Linked DNA regions of Flectobacillus major DSM 103. The protein of the gene in region 1 interacts with the protein of each later gene in a pairwise test. Links are inferred from orthologs where the notes say so. Each region holds a gene or a part of one and is shown in the gene's direction. Other genes may lie near its edges. The genes, in order: FLEMA_RS75680 and FLEMA_RS0104430.

Region 1 (9,869 bases):
ATTAGGGACTATTAATATTTATGTTAAATTTAAAAATTTATATACACTATTTATCGTAATGCTGTTCTATTGGTTTTCCATTGGCTTTTGGCTATGGCGGTACCAGTACTTGAAGTAGATTTCACCTCTTTTTTGTTATTGACCAAATACCCTGCTAAAGCGGCTGCAATAATCTCTTCGTCGGCATCAGGAAGGCTATCCAATACTTCAGGAGTATAGTAAAGGCTGATAAAACGTGTATCGAAATTACCAGAAAGGAAAGCTTCGTGCTGTAGCACAAATTTACAGAAAGGTAAGGTTGTTTGGATACCCGATATTTTGTATTCGTCAATGGCACGAATCATTTTATCGATAGCCTCTTGGCGATCTTTGCCATAAGTAATAAGTTTGGCAATCATTGGGTCATAATAAATAGGAATAGCCATACCTTGTTCCATTCCATCATCTACTCTCACCCCATTACCTTGTGGCCTTACATAAGTATGCAAAGTACCAACATCGGGTAAGAAGTTATTGCGAGGGTCTTCGGCACAAACACGACACTCTACTGCATGGCCATGAATTTGTAAATCCTCTTGCTTAAACGAAATCGGGTGTCCCTCAGCTATGCGAATCATCTCTTTTACTAAATCTACACCAGTGATAAGTTCAGTAACAGGGTGTTCAACTTGCAAACGGGTATTCATTTCTAGGAAATAAAAGTCCAATTTTTCATCTACAATAAACTCGACCGTACCAGCTCCATAATAGTTACAAGCACGAGCTACGTTTACGGCACATTGCCCCATTGCTTCACGGATTTCGGGTGTTAATACAGCCGAGGGGGCTTCTTCAACTACCTTTTGGTGACGACGTTGTACCGAGCATTCACGCTCGAATAAATGAACGATATTGCCATGTTTGTCGCCCAATACCTGAATTTCGATATGTTTTGGCGAAGTAATGTATTTTTCAACAAATACCGCTCCATTCCCAAAAGATGTAATTGCTTCAGAAACGGCACGGTCCATTTGTTCGTCAAATTCCTCTTCATTCTCAACAACCCTCATACCTTTTCCACCACCACCTGCCGATGCTTTGATTAAAACAGGATAGCCAATTTCTTTTGATTTTTGCTTGGCTACCTCACGGTCGGTAACGGCATCTGGTGTACCTGGCACCATCGGAATATTGTATTTGGCTACCGTGTGTTTCGACGAGAGTTTGTCGCCCATCACCTCGATACTTTCGGGCGAAGGGCCAATAAATAGTAAGCCAGCATCAGTGACTTTTTTACAAAAGGCTGCATTTTCAGACAAAAAACCATAGCCAGGGTGAATAGCATCGACGTTGAGGTCTTTACAAATCTGAATAATTTTGTCGCCTAACAAATAAGATTGATTGGAAGGAGGAGGTCCAACACATACGGCTTCATCGGCAAATTTTACGTGTGGAGCCAGTCTGTCAGCTTCCGAGTAAATAGCTACAGTTTTGATACCCATTTCACGTGCTGTTCTCATAACACGCAAAGCTATTTCGCCACGATTGGCTACTAGGAGTTTATGGATTTTTCTCATTAATTATTGGTTTCTTCGATTTTGTTTTGTGAAAAAATTAAATACTTAATTGATGAGTGCAAAGTTAAAATGTTAAATAATTGATTATCATACTAATAAATACAATTAAATACCTAAACTTGCACGATTACTTAATATATTGATAGAAAATAACTAGCGATTTTTGTTAAAAATAGCTTTCATCGTTTCTGACATAGCAATTAGGTCATGAATTTTGTTTCTAGCCAAACGCATAACATGAATGTCGTTTTGATGACTAACCTCAAGGTCGAAGTACCGCCACAAATAAATCATATCGTTGATATGATTGGGAAAATCTTGTATATAATACATCACAAACTGTTTTTCCTGTGCTTGTGCTGTAAAAATAATCAAATACAAATCTTCGTCTTTGAGAATAGCCTTGAGTTGACTTTTAGAAAACTCTCTTGGCATTTCATTATTATCGACTAAAAAATCGATGATAAAACCTTGGTCGTGACACACAAATAGGTTTGTTGTTAAGCCCATAATTCATTTTGTATTTTTCTAAGAAGTAGATAACTTGAAATCTTACAATTGAATAAAAGTACGCCAAAATCTAATTTTTATACAAGTTATAAAACGATTCTTAAATTATACATTTAGCGTAAAAACTTCTTGAAATATTGCAAGCAATAGGCAAAAGTAGACTTGTTATTCTTTGTTTAGTGCAATATTTGGCAGATACAAAATAATACCTTAACTTTGAGATTATTTTAAGATTTTCATGGCAAGATTACTTTATCAAGTTTGATGAAAAACAATAAATGCTGTGAAGATTTTTGGCATTATTCATAAATCTAAAACAAAGATATAAAGTGGATATTTTTGAGAAAGTCGTTAACAACATGGGGCCGCTTGGTTCTTACCACAAGATTGGTCACCACTATTTTTCATTTCCTAAGTTGACAGGAGAACTAGGACCTTATATGAATTTCAATGGCAAGCGTATGCTTAACTGGTCGTTGAATAACTATTTAGGCTTAGCCAATCATCCAGAGGTTCGTGAGGCCGACGCTCAAGCAAGTGCTGACTACGGTTTGGCGTATCCAATGGGTGCAAGAATGATGTCGGGTAACTCTGATTTACACGAAGAGTTTGAGCGTCAATTGGCCGAATTTGTAGGAAAAGAAGATGCCTTTTTATTGAACTATGGGTATCAAGGGGTTATGTCAATTATCGAATGTATGGTTGACCACCGCGATGTCATTGTTTATGATGCCGAATGTCATGCTTGTTTGATTGATGGTATTCGTTTGCACAAAGCCAAAATGGGAACTTATTACAAGTTTAACCATAATGATATGGCTTCGTTACGCAAAAACTTGGAGCGTGCTACTAAAAAAGTAGCCGAAACGGGTGGTGGTATCTTAGTTATTACTGAAGGCGTTTTTGGTATGTCGGGCAAAGTAGGTTCGTTGGACGAAATCGTGGCAATGAAGCAAGATTTTAATTTTAGAATCTTGGTTGACGATGCTCATGGATTTGGTACAATGGGGGCTAATGGCCGTGGAGTACACGAACACCTTAATTGTATTGAAGGTATTGATTTATACTTCTCTACTTTTGCCAAATCAATGGCTGCTATTGGTGCATTTGTAGCTGCTCCAAAAGAAATTATCATGTTTTTGAAATACAATATGCGTTCACAAACTTATGCTAAGGCTCTTCCTATGCCTTATGTAATTGGTGGAATGAAGCGTTTGGAATTGATTAAAAAACACCCTGAATTGCGTGAAAAATTGTGGGAAAATGTACGTGCCTTACAAGATGGATTCCGTAAAAGAGGTTTTGATATTGGAGACACCACTTCGCCAGTAACACCAGTGTTTTTACATGGTGAATATGATGTTCTTATTGCTACTTCATTAATTAGAGATTTACGTGAAAATATGGGTATATTCTGCTCTATCGTGGTTTATCCAGTAGTTCCAAAAGGACAAATCATGTTGCGTATCATTCCTACAGCGTCACATTCACTTGAAGATGTAGAGTATACAATGGACCAGTTTGAGGTTATCCAAAAGCGTTTAGCTGAAGGGGTTTATAAAGCTCAAGCTGAAGAATATAAAGCTGTATTAGCATAATTTTAATACGTTTTTGTGCTATTTCCTTCTTTTTTTCTAAAAAGAATTTGCAACATCTTGGAAATTGACTATATTTCGGCTGTAAAAAATGCGTACAGGACTCGTATGAGCCATTTTAACCATTTATCCAACCTAAATCCAATTACAAATATGAGCAGATTCTCAGAAGTAAAAGACTTGATTTTGTCCTTAGAGGGTGACTTTGAAAAATTCTATGAAAAAGGAAATCAAGCAGCAGGAACTCGTGTAAGAGGTGGTATGCAAGCATTAAAAACTTTGGCACAAGAAATTCGTACTGAAGTTCAGAACTTGAAAAACGAAACTAAATAATTTTTTAAGTCAAAAAAAAGGCTAGAGATATTCTAGCCTTTTTTTATGCTTTATTGCCTAGAAATGGTCTTTATTCATAATAGTAGCAAGGCCATCGGTAGTTTTTTTGCCAGTGGCTACATCCATTATTTCGCATTTAATATCGGCAATGTGTTTGGCTTCGTCGATATTGATTACCGTAAAAACTGCTTCGTAATCGGTATCTACAAACATTGGCCGTTTATATTCTGATACTTGCTTGAGGTAAACACTTCCATAACCAGGAAATTCAGTACCCATTATTTTTGAAAAAATACTAGAAGCCAATGCTCCATGAATAATCGGACGTTTGAATTGGGTTGTAGCAGCAAATTCGGCATCGAGGTGCAATGGATTGTTGTCGCCTGATACTTTTGCGAATAAAATTACGTCATCTTGGGTAAATGAAAACTTATGACGATAAACTGTGTTAAGAGCAATCATGTAAATGGAATTAATAGTTGAGTTTGCAAAGATACTTTTCTAGCCAATAACCTGCTAACGAAATTAAGAAGAATGGTCGGCCACAATCACCCATTGTTTATTGATTTTTCGCCAAAGTAAGGTATAATGCCCTCCAATATCACCTTTTTCGGGTCTGGTAAGTGCCCATTTCCCTACAAGAAAACATACAGTTGGTGACTGAAATTCTACTTTAATAATGGTGAATTTTAGCGTACCCATTGCCGATTTGTCGGGATAATTTTTTTTGTAACTCTCCAACGTTTTTTGATAACCATACGTCACCCCCGATTTGCCAATGTACATTAGCGAGTCGGATTCCCAATAGCCTTTCATAAAGGTAGTTACGTCGCCGTTATTCCAAGCTTGGGTTTGTCGCTCAAGAATATCCAGAATTGTTTTTTTATCTTGATTGGTTTGAGATAAAGCATTCAAACTCATTAGTAAAAGGATAAAAGAGAGAAATCGTTTTTTCATAAGAAGAATCTGTAATTGTGATGAAAGAATAATGTATAACACCGATAATAATTATAAGAATAGACCAATACATCCCTCAAAATTTAGTAGTTTTGGGAATATATATTTGACTTTACCTAAAGGTAATTATTTTTATGAAATTCAAAGAATTTGTAGAGAAATACAAGGATTATTATTTGGTAGATGGATTGATGTACTTATCGTTTATCTTGATGATAGTAATAATGTTTATTTTTTTTAGTTAATATCGCCCTTAATTACTTCCGAGTTTTCAGAAGAATAGAGCTATTTCTAAGAAATTATGGATGAAATAGACAACAAAATGAATAACGGAGAACTGCTTATATGATTTGGTTTGTATTGAATCCTAAGTCTGGCACTACGACCCCAGCACGAAAAAATAAAATTATACAGAGTATCAACAAACAGGCAAATTGTCAATTAATATTAACGGAGTATCCAGGCCATGCTACCGAAATTGCAACTCGGGCTGTACAACAGGGTATAGAAAAAGTTGTGGCAGTAGGAGGTGATGGTACTGTTAATGAAGTAGCTCGTGGTTTGATAGGCTCTGAAACGGCTTTGGGTATCATTCCAATTGGTTCTGGAAACGGATTGGCACGACACCTGAATATTCCCTTGAAATTAGATAAGGCGATTTCATTTGCTATTCAGCAAGGTACTACTCGTATTGACTCGTGTTTTGTTAATGATATTCCCTTCTTTTGTACAGCAGGAGTAGGCTTTGATGCTTTTGTAGCCAATGAGTTTGCTCAACAAGATTCGAGAGGCTTAAAAACCTATGCCAAAATGTCGTTGAAGTCGTTTCGGACTTATAAACCCGAATCTTACCGAATAGCTCATCAAGGTCATGAATATGCTAAAATGGCATTTTCAATTACCTTTGCCAATGCTACACAATATGGTAACAACGCTATGATTTCGCCCAAATCGCAAATTGATGATGGTTTGATTGATTTGGTGGTTTTGAAACCCTTTCCATTTGGAGCAGCTCCAATAATTGGTGTTAGGTTGTTTAGAGGTACTTTGCCCAATTCTAGGTATATTGATATGGAGGTGTCGGAGGAATATAGTCTAAAATCTGAAAAGCCATTATTGATTCATTTTGATGGCGAACCTTTACAATTAGATACCAATGAAATAAAAATTTCAGTTAAGCCAAAATCGCTCAAAGTTGTTGGCGGCTTGATATAATACGATTAATAGTATGTCAAAAAATAAGAAAATCCCTTTGGGGGTGGTATATTCTACTAATCCTGAGTTTGAATATGCTTTTGAAGAAAAAGAAGCTGTAGCTACTTTGCCTGCAAATCAGCAAAATTTGAAGGTTTTGTTAGATAAAAAAGCTAGAGCAGGAAAACAGGTAACGCTTATTACGGGTTTTGTAGGAAGTGACGACGACTTGGAAGCACTTGGCAAGAAACTCAAAAACCTATGTGGTTGTGGTGGCTCTGTGAAAGATGGAGAAGCTATTCTACAAGGCGATTTTAGAGAAAAAGTATTGAACTGGTTACTCCAACAAGGTTATAAAGCTAAGAAAGTCGGTTAATAAAAACATAAGTTATCTCGAATTTTAGATCAAATAGGGCGGTCAAAATTAGTTTTTCGACCGCCCTATTTGGTTAATAGCACGATAGTCCACCTCTTGAATCTCAATAAATACAATTAAGAGGTCTCTATTGTAAATTATCCCAAAATTCAGGATGACTCATGTTTACTACTCCATTAGTTCTTTCAAGATTTTTTGTGCTGCAATCGAAATAATTGTACCCGGTCCAAAAACACCTTTTACACCTGCATTGTATAGATAGTCATAATCTTGAGCAGGAATTACCCCACCCGCTACTACCATAATGTCGTCTCTACCTAATTTTTTGAGTTCGGCAATTAGTTCTGGAATTAAGGTTTTATGACCTGCTGCCAAGCTTGATGCTCCTACGATATGTACATCGTTTTCGGCAGCTTGTTTGGCTACTTCTTCGGGCGTTTGGAAAAGAGGCGTAATATCTACATCAAAGCCCAAGTCGGCAAAACTGGTTGCAATTACTTTTGCCCCACGGTCATGGCCATCTTGTCCCATTTTGGCCACCATAATACGAGGTCTGCGACCTTCCTGTTTCGCAAACGCATCTGCCATTTCTTTGGCAATTCTAAAGTTTTCGTCGTCTGTCACTTCTGCTGAATATACTCCTGAAATTGAACGAATAATAGCCTTATGACGGCCATATACTTTCTCTAAGGCCATCGAAATCTCACCTAAAGTAGCACGTTCGCGGGCTGCATCAACGGCCAAGGCTAGTAAGTTGTCATTTTGTTGTTGGGCTGCATTGGTGAGTTTTTCAAGAGCGGCGGCTACTTTTTCCGAATTTCGTTGGGCTTTTATATGCTCTAATCGTTCTATTTGTGAAAGCCTAACCGCTTGGTTATCTACTTCCAAAATCTCAATAGCTGTTTCTTCTTTCAGTTTATATTTATTAACCCCAACAATAATATCTTTTCCCGAATCAATCCTTGCTTGTTTACGAGCTGCAGCCTCTTCGATTCTCATTTTAGGCAAACCTGTTTCAATAGCTTTAGCCATTCCGCCCAAACTTTCTACTTCCTCAATCAAACTCCATGCTTTATTAACTAACTCTTTGGTAAGGTATTCTATATAATATGAACCACCCCAAGGGTCAACGACACGGGTAATATTAGTTTCATTTTGAAGAAACAGTTGTGTATTGCGGGCAATTCTAGCTGAAAAATCGGTTGGGAGAGCAATAGCTTCATCTAGCGAATTGGTATGTAAGCTTTGGGTATGCCCCAAAGCCGCTGCCATGGCCTCTACGCAAGTTCGGGTTACGTTGTTGAAAGGGTCTTGTTCGGTAAGCGACCATCCCGAAGTTTGGCAGTGAGTTCTCAATGCCAATGATTTAGCATTTTTAGGATTAAATTGTTTGACAATTTTAGCCCAAAGCAACCTGCCAGCACGCATTTTGGCAATTTCCATAAAATGGTTCATGCCTATAGCCCAGAAAAACGATAAACGAGGGGCAAAGTTATCGACATCTAAGCCTGCCGCAATACCTGTACGAAGGTATTCGAGGCCATCGGCAAGGGTATAGGCCAATTCTAAGTCGGCAGTAGCACCAGCTTCTTGCATGTGGTAGCCAGAAATAGAAATAGAATTGAATTTTGGCATATTCTGAGCCGTATATTCAAAAATATCGGCAATAATACGCATCGAAGGAATGGGCGGATAGATATAGGTATTCCGCACCATAAATTCTTTTAGAATATCATTTTGAATTGTTCCTGATAGTTTGTCAGCAGCAACGCCCTGTTCTTGGGCTGCTACAATATAAAAAGCCATGATAGGCAATACTGCCCCGTTCATGGTCATAGATACCGACATTTGGTCGAGGGGAATTTGGTCGAAGAGTATTTTCATATCTTCAACCGAATCGATGGCTACACCAGCTTTTCCAACATCGCCAGTTACACGTGGGTGGTCAGAGTCGTAGCCTCGGTGAGTGGCCAAGTCGAAGGCTACCGAAAGCCCTTTTTGACCTGCTGCTAAGTTGCGTCGATAAAAAGCATTAGATTCTTCGGCCGTCGAGAATCCTGCATATTGGCGAACGGTCCAAGGCTGTTGTACATACATGGTCGAATAAGGACCACGCAAATAGGGGGGAAGCCCTGCCGCAAAACCAAGATGTTGAGCATCGTTCAAATCAACTTGGGTAAAATACGGTTTTACAGGAATTCCTTCGGGAGCTTTCCAAAATTTTGCTGAAGTTGGCTGAATATCCTGAACAGTTCCTTCCTGAAGGCGAATATTTGAAAGATTAGGTTTCATAAAATCAACAAATTGAATACTTGGTTTTAGTCATGAATAGTACCTTTTGAGGAGCTATTCTCTTTTGTTTTGTTATGGAGAAATATACTAAGCTTGCTCAATCACTTCGGACAAGCGAAGGTTGGGCAATAAGGCAAAATTGCTAGCCGATACCTGAGTTTTGGGTTGATAAATAAAAGGTTTTTCGTCGGCTCTAAACTTGTTTACACCAATCATAATGGCTTTTCCTAGCTGAATATTACTAGCTCTACGTTCTTGATTAGTAGCAATTTGCTTTTGTATCCATTCCTGCTCGAAAGCCTTAATAGAACCACCAAGTTGGCTAATTTCTTGTAATAAAGCAAACGATTTTTCGGCAATAGCAAAAGTGAGGTTTTCGAGATAATAGCTGCCTGCCGAAGGGTCAATCACTTTGTCGAGGTATGATTCCTCTTTTAGAATAGTTGAAATATTGCGGGCAATTCGTTGTCCAAAATCATCATCTTGCTCGTAAGTAGCATTATAAGCATGTATACTTAGGGCATCGCAGCCACCAATAATTGCCGACATCGCCTCGGTGGTAGCTCGTAGCATATTGGTGTTGGGGGTAAGAGCCGCATCGAAATACGCCGATGTTTTGCACTGAATTGAAATCGGTAAAGGACTATTTTCGTATCCATAGCCTTCCGACAACACCTTGCTCCAAAGGTATTTGAATGCCCGTATTTTGGCAATTTCAGCAAAATAATCAGTCCCAACAGCCAACGAAAATTCTAGCTTTTGTACAATTTGGCTTAATTCCAAGCCCAGATTGGTAAGTTGGTCGATAGCTTCAATAGTATTGGCCAATGTAAATGCTACCTCCTGTATGATATTGGCTCCAGCGTTGTGAAACACTTCGCTTGAAAGATGCACCACCTTAAATTGAGGGTGATTTTGTACTTTTCTAATAGAGTCGGCCAAACGACCCCATGCCAAATCATCTATTTTACCCGATTGCATCCAGTGAGACAGTAAATCATCTTGTACGCCTCCTTTCATAAGATAAGGGATGAGTTTTTCTAAAGTATCGATCAC
Region 2 (11,973 bases), 4.8 Mb from region 1 along the record:
AAAAACAAGGCGGTCGAAATTAGTTTTTCGACCGCCTTGTTTGATTAATAGTCAATAAATGCCTTACAATTGTGTACTTTTTTCCAATAAATACAAACAAGAGGTCTCTATTGTAAATTATCCCAAAATATTGGGAAGACTCATGTTTAACGAATATCGTCTAGGAGTATAAACCGAAAGCTTATTTATACGTGCTAATAGAATAACAATTCAGATAAAAAACATCTTCTATAAGGGTATTTACCTCCAAGAGGATATGTTCTCAATAACTTTTTTTACTTATTACAAACAACTAGGCGATTTTTTCTCTGCTTCATTAAACTTCTCTTCCCAAAATGCAGGCTCGTGTACGTCCCAAGCATGACACCCGAAGGGTAATTTCCCCAATTTTTGAATAGACCGTTGCGGAAAAAATTCAACCGAAAAAGCAAGGGCTTCACGATAATCGGGAGTTTTGATATGCTTAACAAAGCGGTTTACTTCTATACCAAAAAATACATCTTCGTTGAATTGATGCCCATTCTGAGCTAAATAATAATCTATTTTGACCCTAAACTGGTTGGTTACCTTCAAAAAGGCACTCACTTTTCTGAGCGAAAAGCCTCCATTGCCTACGCTATTTTGTAAGATAATCTCTTTGGGCGTAATACCGTCTTCTTTGGTGAGTCCCAAAACTGTCGCTATTTTCTTTTTTATATTAAACCGTATTTCGTCTAATGGCGACGTAAACTCCCAATCTCTCAACCAGGGTGCACCAATATAATCATACCCTTTTTGACACCATTCTGTTAATTGATCGCTAAAAATGTAGGCATCTAACTGATAAATTAAAATATATTCAAAATCTACAAATCGCTGATAAAATTCTGACGACATCATCAGTCGGTTATACGCCTGAATATCAGCAAAATACATAGACGGGAAATTTTCAACACTCAAATTGTCATATTGTACCAACAAAGCCGACAAATCCAAATGCTCAGGTTTTGCGATTATCATAGGGTGGTTTTTCAATACTGAGACACAGCGTTCAAGCGACCTCCTTTCGCCATTGCTTAGCACCGCTTTGTACATTGGAATCACTACTGCAACCTCTTTTTTCAACATAAATATCAATGATTAAACAAGCTCGAAAATCGACTCATTGTTATTTCCAAATCTTCGTGCTTGCTAATGTACGTTAATACTGATTTTTGAATCCTACAAGTCCTAATTAAGACTTGTAAGGTTACGACATTGTCGGATTAGTGAGCCTCTAACCAATTGGCACCAAGCCCAATACCAGTTTCCATTTTTACAGGAAACTCAATAGCATGAATCATAAGGTTATTGACATTTTCTTTGAGCAAGTCTATTTCCGAAATATGTGCATCAAAAACCAATTCATCATGTACTGTCAAAATCATGCGTGACTTGAGTTTTTCTTTTTTGATAAAATTATTCACCTTTATCATAGCCACTTTTATCATGTCGGCTGCCGAGCCTTGAATAGGAGCATTGATAGCGTTCCGTTCGGCAAAACCGCGTTCTACCATATTCTGAGCGTTAATATCTCGGAGGTAACGCCTTCTGCCTAAGACCGTTTCGACATAGCCCATATCACGAGCTTTGATCACCGCCGAATCCATGTATTTTTTGATAGATGGAAACTCACGCCAATAGCTATCTATAATTTCTTTGGCTTCGGTACGAGAAATATCTATTTGTTGTGACAATCCAAATGCCGAAACACCATAAATAATACCAAAGTTAACCGTTTTGGCTTTTCTACGCATATCTGGCGTTACTTCGTCGAGGCTTACATTAAACACTTTGGCAGCAGTAGTAGCGTGAATGTCACGTCCCTGATTAAAAGCCTCTATCATAGATTCGTCCTGAGCAAAAGCCGCCATAATACGCAATTCTATTTGCGAATAATCGGCCGACAATATCTGAAACTCTTCATTACGAGGAATAAACGCCTTTCTGATTTCACGCCCACGAGGGGTTCTTATCGGAATATTCTGTAAGTTGGGATTGGTACTCGACAAACGCCCTGTTACAGCCACGGCCTGATTAAAAGAAGTATGAATACGTCCTGTTCGTGGCGAAATCAGCAAAGGGAGGGCATCAACATAAGTGGACTTTAGCTTTTGTAATTCTCTGAAATCCAAAATCTTACGAGCAATTTCATGTTCACCTTCGAGTTTCGACAAAATTTCTTCGCCCGTCATATATTGCCCTGTTTTGGTTTTTTTGGCCTTAGGGTCTAGTTTAAGCTTTTCAAAAAGCACCTCCCCTAATTGTTTGGGCGAACCAATATTAAAATCAACTCCAGCCAGTTCAAATACACGGTCTTGTACTACACGCATATCGCTTTCAAGGGTTTTGGACATATCTGCCAAAAACTCGGTATCAATACGAATACCCTCTAGCTCGATATCGGTAAGCACCTGTGTAAGGGGCATTTCTACCTCCTCAAACAATTTGATGGCACTTGTACTTTCAGCTAAAATAGGATGTAGCTTTTGTTTTAACTGAAGAGTAATATCAGCATCTTCGGCAGCATATTCTTTGATTTTTTCAAAGTCAACATCACGCATATTGCCTTGCTTTGCTCCTTTTTTTCCGATGAGTTCTTCAATAGATACTGGCGTATAATTCAAAAAATCTTCTGCCAAAATATCCATATTATGGCGTTTGTCTGGCTCGATAAGGTAATGTGCCAGCATAGTATCGTAGAGTTTTCCTTTTACCGAAACACCGTATTGCTGCAAAACCATCAAGTCATATTTAATATTTTGAGCTATTTTTTCGATACTTTCATTTTCAAATACAGGCTTAAATTCATTCAAAATCGCCTGAGCATCTTCTCTATTTTCGGGAATAGGCACATAAAATGCTTCGCCAGCACGATAGGCAAAAGCCAAACCTACCAATTCAGCTTCTACGGCATCGATATTGGTGGTTTCGGTATCAAAACAAAGGCTATCTTGAATACTCAGAAAATGCACTAAGTTTTGTCTGAGTTCGGGCGTATTAATTAAGTGATATTCATGAACGGTATTATGAATATTGCCTTTGGTTGCAAGCTCAACGCTTGGACTGCTCAAAGGCAAGGTTTTTTCTTGTACCAAGCTACCAAACAAGTCCATCTGACCACTGGCCTGAGCTTTGGCGGCTTTGGGCGAAGTTTCTTCTTTTGGCGTAACAGCCTCGGTGTCTTCACCTAACATTCTTTTGCGAAGCGTTCTAAACTCCAGTTCGTCCAATAATGCCGAAAGAGCATCTTTATTCACTTCCGACATACGCAGATCGTCTTCGATGAAATCAATTGGTACTTCACACAATATTGTAGCCAACTCTTTAGACAAAAGCCCTTGCTGAGCAAAGTTGATTACATTTTCCTTTTGTTTACCTTTTAGTTTATCAACATTGGCAATCAAGTTTTCGACCGAGCCATACTCCTCAATAAGTTTCTGAGCGGTTTTTTCTCCAATGCCAGGAATACCAGGGATATTATCGACAGCATCACCCATAAGGCCAAGAATATCAATTACTTGATCAACACTTTTGATACCCCATCGTTCACAAATTTCGGCAGGCCCCAATACCTCTACCCCTTTTCCCATAAAGGCAGGTTTATACATTTTGATACGTTCCTCTACCAACTGGCCATAATCTTTATCGGGAGTCATCATATACACCTCTATATCGTCGTGTTCACGCACAGCCCTTTTGGCAATAGTACCAATAACATCGTCGGCCTCGTAGCCATCCATGATAAGCTTTGGAATATTCATGGCATCTAAAAGGCGTTTTACATACGGAATAGCCACAGTAATATCTTCGGGTTGTTCTTGTCGCTGAGCCTTATATGCCTCAAACTGAATATGTCGAAAAGTTGGCTTAGGCGTATCAAAAGCTACCCCGATGTGTGTTGGTTTTTCTTTTGCCAAAATCTCAAGCAAAGTATTAGTAAAACCAAACACAGCACTTGTATTCAAGCCCTTAGAGGTGATTCTAGGCGTTTTCTGGAACGCAAAATGGGCTCGATATATCAACGCCATTGCGTCGAGAAGAAACAGTTTTTTCATAAAGAAAGGTAATTAATAATGCGTGTTGAATAAAACTTTCTGACAATCAACACTTTTACATGACCGATTGATATACGTATTATCATAAAATCAGTCACTTATAGATTCTCATCACCGCTGCTATCTGAGCTACAGAGCTAGCAGGCTAAAATTTCATTTCCCAAAAATACCAAAATCTGACGGGAGTAATACATAAAAAAGGCTAACAAGTTTTTCATTAGGCTTTTTCTTCCCAAACACGACAAATATTAACAATCGTTTCTACGGCCTTTTCCATGTCTTGTACCGAAACCCATTCATGTTTGCCATGAAAAGCATGTTCGCCTGCAAAAATATTAGGGCAAGGCAAACCCATAAACGACAAGCGAGAACCATCTGTACCTCCACGAATACTCATTTGTTTGGCCTTGATACCACTTCTTTCGATACCCTCAATGGCATTTTGAATAACAGAGGGGTATTGGTCGAGTATTACTTTCATATTGCGGTATTGCTCGTGTACTTCAAAAGTAGCCTTCGAGTTGGGATACGACAGCAGTACCTCGTCCATAATATTTTTCAAAATAGCTTCATGAGCCTGCAAAGCACTATCAGTAAAATCACGAATAATAAACGACACTTCGGCTTGTTCTACCGCCCCCGATATTCCTACAGGATGAATAAAGCCTTCTTTCCCTTCGGTGGTTTCGGGCGAAAGTTTTTCTTGGGGCAAATTGGCCACAATTTGAGCTGCAATTTTCAAAGCACTTTCCATTTTGCCCTTGGCAAATCCCGGATGTTGACTAACCCCTGTAATTTTTATGATAACGCCATCGGCCGAAAAAGTCTCATCTTCCAGCGAGCCAAGTGTTTCACCATCAATGGTATAACCATAATCAGCCCCTAGTTTGGCAAGGTCGACCTTGGCAGTACCTCTACCAATTTCTTCATCGGGCGTGAACAATATTCGTACTTTACCACGTTGTATATTCGGATGCGTCATTAAATAATAGGCTGCATCCATAATTTCGGCAACCCCCGCTTTGTTATCGGCACCCAACAAAGTAGTGCCACTAGCAGTTATAATATCATTACCGATTTGCTCAGCCAAGTCAACATGTTCTTTTAAGCGAATCACCTGAGTGGTGTCGTCGGGTAGCATCAAATCTTGTCCTTGATAATTGGTATGAATAATGGGTTTTACGCCTTGTCCCGAACAATCTGGCGAGGTATCAACGTGCGCACAAAAACACAATACTGGTACATTTTTGGTAGTATTGGCAGGAATCGTGGCATATACATAGCCATATTCGTCGAGTTGGGCATCGGTAATGCCCATTTCTTGCAATTCTTTCACCAATAATTGGCTTAAATGTTTCTGTTTTTCGGTAGAAGGCTGAGTCTCGGAAGCAGGGTTCGACTGGGTGTCAATCTGAACGTATCTTAAAAAACGCTCTGTTACGGTATTTTGATAGTTTATAAGCATTTTATTCAATTTTGAGTATGGTATTTTAAACAAAAATTATAATAAATCAAATTAAAAAGTAGGTATAACTGGCCTCAACAATACGAGTTTTGCAGCGTTTTATTTAATTATTCGTAGAATTTTTATGGCAAAAATTATTTATTTCACAACTTTTAACAAAGGTAATGAAGGTTTCAAATTTCGTGATTATCTTGCATAAACATTCTTTTGGGAATCATTATTAGGTCTAGTAAAATTGTACAATTTATATATGTATCTAAATTTACCAAAGAAACACTAGAGGAATGCCTTGCTAAAGGCAATTTTCAGTAATTTCGCTTCGTCAAAATAAAAACAAATTTTCAAAAGGTTAAGCCAAATAATATATAGGTTATGTCAGATTTTGCAGAACTATCATTAGGTGATAAACGCATTCAGTTGCCTGTTATCACAGGAACTGAAGATGAAAAAGCAATTGATATTGCCAAGCTCCGTGACGAGACAGGTTATATCACAATTGACTCAGGTTACAAGAATACAGGTGCCACAAAAAGTGCCATCACATTTTTGGATGGCGAATTAGGAATTCTTCGTTACAGAGGGTACTCTATCGAAGAATTAGCTGAAAAAGCTACTTTCTTGGAAGTTGCTTATCTCTTGATTTATGGTGAATTGCCTACTGCAGAGCAATATGCCTCGTTTGAGACAGAAATCAAAATGCACACTATCGTCAATGAGGATATGCGTAAGATTTTTGAAGGCTTCCCTGTAAATGCTCACCCAATGGGCGTTTTATCAGCAATGGTATGTGCAATGTCTGCTTTTTACACAGGCGATAAAGCTGGTTCTGACGAGCTTAACATTATCCGTTTGTTGTCAAAAATGCCTTCAATGGCTACTTGGTCTTACAAAAAATCTCAAGGACACCCAATCAACTATCCTAAAAATTCGCTGGATTATTGTTCAAACTTCTTACAAATGATGTTTGCTTTGCCAGTAGAAGACTATACTGTTGACCCTGTGGTTTCTGCGGCATTGAACAAGCTCTTAATTCTTCATGCCGACCACGAGCAAAACTGTTCTACTTCTACAGTTCGCTTGGTGGGTTCGTCACATGCAAGTTTATATGCTTCTATTTCGGCAGGTATCAATGCCCTTTCGGGGCCTCTTCATGGTGGTGCCAACCAAGAGGTAATTGAAATGCTAGAAGCTATCAAAGCTGACGGTGGCGATACAGATAAGTTTATTGCTATGGCAAAAGACAAAACGTCTGGCTTCCGTTTGATGGGCTTTGGCCACCGTGTTTACAAAAACTTCGACCCTCGTGCTAAAATCATCAAAAAAGCAGCAGACGATGTTTTGGCTAAATTAGGTGTAAACGACCCTATTTTGGAAATTGCAAAAAAATTAGAAGAAGCAGCTCTTAACGACCCGTATTTTGTTCAACGCAAGTTATATCCAAACGTTGACTTCTACTCAGGCATTATTTACCGTGCTTTAGGTATTCCTACCAATATGTTTACAGTAATGTTTGCGATTGGTCGTTTGCCAGGTTGGATTGCTCAGTGGAAAGAAATGAAATCAAACAAAGAGCCTATCGGTCGTCCACGTCAAGTATATGTTGGGGCTACTCCTCGCGAGTATGTTGAGATTGCCAACAGATAGAAAGTCTCCATTTTGGCTTTTTCAAGCCAATAATGATATAAAAAAGGGTATGCTTCTTGCTTGAAGCGTACCCTTTTTTCTTATATAAAATTTGGTATTGATGTTTCAAAACTACTATTTCATACTGTTATTAAGAAAAAAGCAAAAGCTAATTTTTTGATAGTCAGATATATAAAATTTTTTATTACCTTTGCAAAATGTTTTCCTTCCTTGGAACGTACTATATAATACCGTAATCCCACATTCAGTGGTGCTTCTTTGTTTCTGTTAAAGTATGCTTATTCTTTCGTGCAAAAGCACATCAAGCGTTTACTTTTTTCAAATATTTAAACCGTAATTCTATGAGGATATTCAAGTATGTATTACTATTTGGCGTTGTGTTGTGGTGTAATTGTCAAGCAAAAGCTCAAGTTGGTGAAAAGTATTATGGCCGAGCCTCTTATTATGCTGACAAATTTCATGGTCGAATGACATCAAGTGGTGAACCCTACAGCCGTGAAGAATACACAGCGGCACATCGAACCCTACCATTCAATACTATTTTGGAAGTTACCAATACTACTAACAACAAAACCGTTGTGGTAAAAGTAAACGACAGAGGGCCTTTTGCTTACAGTCGTGTATTGGATTTATCGTTTGTGGCAGCTCGTGACTTGGAGCTACTAGCCAATGGAGAAGCTGATATTCAAATTAAGGTGATTGCCATGGACAACCCTGCATACGTATTGGCATCGTACGAACCTGGCGCTAAAGGCGATTTTACTCGTGAGTTTCGACAGCATTTGCCCATCAAGTTTGAGATGAAAGATGGCAAAATGATTTTAGATACTGCTTATCAAGCTACGCCTACTGTAGCATCAGCCCCAAAGGTTTTGCCTATTCAAACCAACCAACCTTTGATAGTAGAAACAGCTCCTCAAAAAATATACAATTCGGCCGATTCTAGCCAACAACATAAGTATATTAGGGTAATAAAGGATATTAACGGCAACTATAAAATAGATGCTTCGGGCAATCCTGAAAAAACTACACTAGCAAGCAATACGCCTGCTACTCCTACAGAAAACAATAGCCCTAGCAACTCCAACCGACACGAATACTTAAATGTATACACCGACGCTGAAGGTCGAATCCGTGTGAGTTCTGGCAATACTACCAACAATACCAACTCATTCACTAGCGACCTGCCCTCAAAAGTTTCGGTTACTCCCCAAAAGGAAACAACTATTCTAGCTTCACAAAAAGAGCTTGCTTATACAACCGAAGCCAAACCTGTTGCTGAAAAAACCAAAGAAGTCAATAAGGATACTCCCCAAAAACATTCGTACTTACAAGTAGTACGCGATGCCGATGGCCGAGTTAGGGTAGATACCAAAACACAAAATGATAATTAAAATGGTCTGTTTTCGATTCATTGGTGGAAGAAAATAGGGCTTATAGCGATAAAAAAGGTTGTTTCTACCAAGAAACAACCTTTTTTGTTAGTTTTGTTATTAATAGAATTACCTCTCAATTATCCACACCAAAAGACGTTCTCGTCTTTTTTTAACCAACAACTTCATTAACATGATAAAAAAAATATCAGTCGTATTGCTCGTACTTTCCAATAGTATTTTTGCCCAAACAGGTAAAGATAAGGTATTGGTAACCGACATGACCAAAATCAAACAAGTTGGAGCGGTAAGTATTGCCCCAGATGGAAAAAAAGCAATTTATGCCTTACGTACCAACGAAATTAGCGAAGACAATAAAGGTGAATACGATTACCGTTCGCACCTTTGGCTTACCGACTTCCAAAGTACCAAACAACTCACCCGTGGTACTGAAAGCGTTGGCGGTGCATCGTGGTCGCCCGATGGCAAACAAATTACTTTTGCTCGTGGGGTAAAAGGAAAATCACAGATATTTGTGATGCCCCTCGACGGCGGTGAGGCATTTCAATTAACCGACCTCAAACAAGGGGCTTCAAATCCTACTTTTTCGCCCGATGGTAGCAAGATTTTGTTTTCAGTAGGTGTTTCTCTTTCCGAAATGCTAAAAGATACCTTACTCAATCCTAGCAAATCTTTGCCCTCATGGTCATTTGAAAAAGCTGGATTCAAAAATAACAACTTTCTAAAAGGTGATAAAAAGGTAAAAGCCAATCCAGATGGTAATCTGGAAGAGATTAGAGCCTATTTAGAGAAAGATGTTGCAGACAAAAAAGCAAAAGTATTCAGTCGTCTCAACTTTCAAGGCGAAGCTAGTACCGACCCTGAAATTAGATTTAACTTACTATTTGTTATAGAAGCCAAAGAAGGAGCTAAACCCGTACAAATTACCCGAGGATTTTGGTCGTATAATGCAGCAAACTGGTCGGCCGATGGTAAAAAGATATATGCAGTATCGGGCAAAGATAGCACCCTCCACCCCGACCGAGAACAAAGTACAGCCATTGTATCTATCAATGCCGATGGTACAGGACTCAAGCAACTTATTGCAGAAAAAGGCAGTCAGTTCTCTAATCCAAGTCCTTCGCCCGATGGCAAATGGATAGCATTTACCAAATCTCAACCTAGTTGGTTGGGTTTCAATCAGCTTTATATTGCTAATATCGACGGGGCCAATATTACTCAAATTGTATTTGACCGTGCGTCGGGCAACTTAGAGTGGTCGGATGATGCCAAATACTTGTATTTATCAGCTCCTTCCAACGGAGGAACACCTTTATACAGAGTAGACCTTCAATCGAAAAAAGTAGAACGTCTTACTGATTTTGATTCGGGTGTTACGGCTTTTGATATAGCTAAAGATAAAATCGCTTTTGCCAAAACAGAAGTTAAAAACCCTTCAGAACTATATGTTTCTGACCTTTTGGTAAAAAATCCAGTAAAGGTATCGGCTCATAACGACGATTGGCTCAAAAACAAAGCATTGAGTTTTCCAGAAAAACGCATTTATACCAATTCAAAAGGAATGAAAGTAGAATACTGGATAATGAAACCGTCGCAACTAGAAGCTGGTAAAAAATATCCACTGTTACTTAATATGCACGGTGGCCCAACAGCCATGTGGGGCCCAGGCGAAAGCTCGATGTGGCACGAATTCCAGTATTTTTGCTCGCAAGGATACGGCGTTGTATATGCCAATCCACGTGGCTCGGGAGGGTATGGAAAAGATTTTCAGTTTGCCAATTACCAAGATTGGGGAACAGGCCCAGCCGAAGATGTTTTAGCAGCAGCTACAGATGCCGCTAAAGAAAAATGGGTAGATACCTCACGTCAGGTACTTACTGGAGGCTCGTATGCAGGTTATTTAACGGCTTGGATTGTTGGCCACGACCACCGTTTCAAAGCAGCTTTTGCACAAAGAGGTGTTTATGACCTTACAACTTTTATGGGTGAAGGCAATGCTTGGCGATTAGTCCCTAACTATTTTGGTGGATACCCTTGGGAAGAAGCTATTAAGCCTATTTTGGCACGTGAATCGCCATATTCGTATATCGACAAAATCAAAACGCCATTATTAATTAAACACGGTGAGAACGACCTTCGTACTGGCGTTATCCAAAGCGAAATGATGTATAAATCATTGAAAATCATGGGCAAAGAAGTAGAATATGTTCGTATGCCTGGAGGTACTCATGAGCTTTCAAGAACAGGAAATGTCCGTCAGAAAATAGATAGAATGCTCCGTATCTATGAGTTTTTTGAAAGGTATATTACTAAGTAAATAAACATAAGTCATCCCAAATTTTGGGTTCAAACAAGGCGGTCGAAATTAGTTTTTCGACCGCCTTGTTTGATTAATAGTCAATAAATGCCTAAGAGTTGTGTACTTTTTTTCCAATAAATACTAACAAGAGGTCTTTATTAGAAATTATCCCAAAATGCGGGACGACTCATGTTTTTTGTTTATTTAGTAATATGATAGGTTTTGCGTTGCAAACCTATACCAGTTAGAGTCAGGGATTTCCAGTGTGCTGGTAATTTAATTCCTTTTATTTGTTCTATTCCTCCTTCTCCAATATCCAATCCTCCAAAACCATTGAGTATCGTTTGTAAAAAACCTCCTGCTCCTGTAGCAAAATAGGGGTTTGTACCTCCTGCTGTTTCGGCCAACACCCCAAAAGGTGGTACTTCGTTGGGTTTATAGCTTTTTACTAGCAAATCATAGGCTTTAGGGATATTACCCAAACGAGCATGCAATATAGATAGAATCGCAAACGACATTGCTGGGCCATCGGGCGACATTTTGGCTTCGTAATAATCTAAATCTTTTTTGATTGCCTGATTTTCGGTCACTTGGTGCATCGGATACGCCAACAGATTTACATCGGCTTGCTTAATCATTTCTCCTTTATAAGTGGCGTGTTCGAGGGTAATCCCTTCGGCATTTTTCAGAATAACTAAATTTTTCATAACATCCTCCCAGCGTGGGTCAACATCGATATGCAGCTCGTCGGCGGCTTCTATTGCAAAATCCAATACTTCTTTTACCATTCCATTGGTATAGGCATTATCATCTACATTTTCGGCCCATTCGTCAGCACACACCACATTGATAATATGGTATTTGTTATCTGCTCCTTTTTCAACACGACTTACCCAAAAATCGGCTACTTCTTTTAGCATAGGATACCCTCTGGTTTTTAACCATTCTTTATCGTGGGTTACTTCATAATATTTCCAAAAAGCCCAGCCTACATCGGCGGTAATATGGTGCTGAAAAGGGCCTGTCAAAGCCCACACCGGTGTAGATTCATAGCCTTGATCGTCGGATTCCCAAGGAAACATCACACCTTTATAA

Evidence for each region.
Region 2: the proteins of FLEMA_RS75680 (region 1) and FLEMA_RS0104430 interact in binary tests that used the Escherichia coli proteins (3 or more experiments, as listed by UniProt). The link is inferred for Flectobacillus major DSM 103 from one-to-one orthologs.

The regions. Positions count from the first base shown.
Region 1 is NZ_KE386491.1:5,421,618-5,431,486, forward strand. The notes cover bases 4,495-7,231. They hold FLEMA_RS75680 (diacylglycerol/lipid kinase family protein), read left to right. Parts: upstream 4,495-5,296; coding sequence 5,297-6,166; downstream 6,167-7,231. Other genes in these bases: FLEMA_RS0165795 (YybH family protein), read right to left, coding at 4,520-4,951; FLEMA_RS75685 (translation initiation factor), read left to right, coding at 6,180-6,521; scpA (methylmalonyl-CoA mutase), read right to left, coding at 6,690-7,231. In the rest of the region: accC (acetyl-CoA carboxylase biotin carboxylase subunit), read right to left, coding at 51-1,556; FLEMA_RS75665 (hypothetical protein), read right to left, coding at 1,710-2,066; FLEMA_RS75670 (aminotransferase class I/II-fold pyridoxal phosphate-dependent enzyme), read left to right, coding at 2,396-3,664; FLEMA_RS0165785 (BF3379 family histone-like protein), read left to right, coding at 3,815-3,994; FLEMA_RS0165790 (MaoC family dehydratase), read right to left, coding at 4,052-4,456; more of scpA, read right to left, coding at 7,232-8,813; FLEMA_RS0165855 (methylmalonyl-CoA mutase family protein), read right to left, coding at 8,901-9,869. UniProt on the Escherichia coli protein: In vitro phosphorylates phosphatidylglycerol but not diacylglycerol; the in vivo substrate is unknown.
Region 2 is NZ_KE386491.1:616,247-628,219, reverse strand. What follows is about bases 5,169-8,049. They hold FLEMA_RS0104430 (citrate synthase), read left to right. Parts: upstream 5,169-5,913; coding sequence 5,914-7,185; downstream 7,186-8,049. Other genes in these bases: FLEMA_RS75885 (septal ring lytic transglycosylase RlpA family protein), read left to right, coding at 7,527-8,049; pepT (peptidase T), read right to left, coding at 5,169-5,541. Also shown: FLEMA_RS67490 (DUF5672 family protein), read right to left, coding at 283-1,107; polA (DNA polymerase I), read right to left, coding at 1,245-4,076; more of pepT, read right to left, coding at 4,294-5,168; more of FLEMA_RS75885, read left to right, coding at 8,050-8,579; FLEMA_RS0104420 (S9 family peptidase), read left to right, coding at 8,752-10,896; FLEMA_RS0104415 (kojibiose hydrolase), read right to left, coding at 11,079-11,973.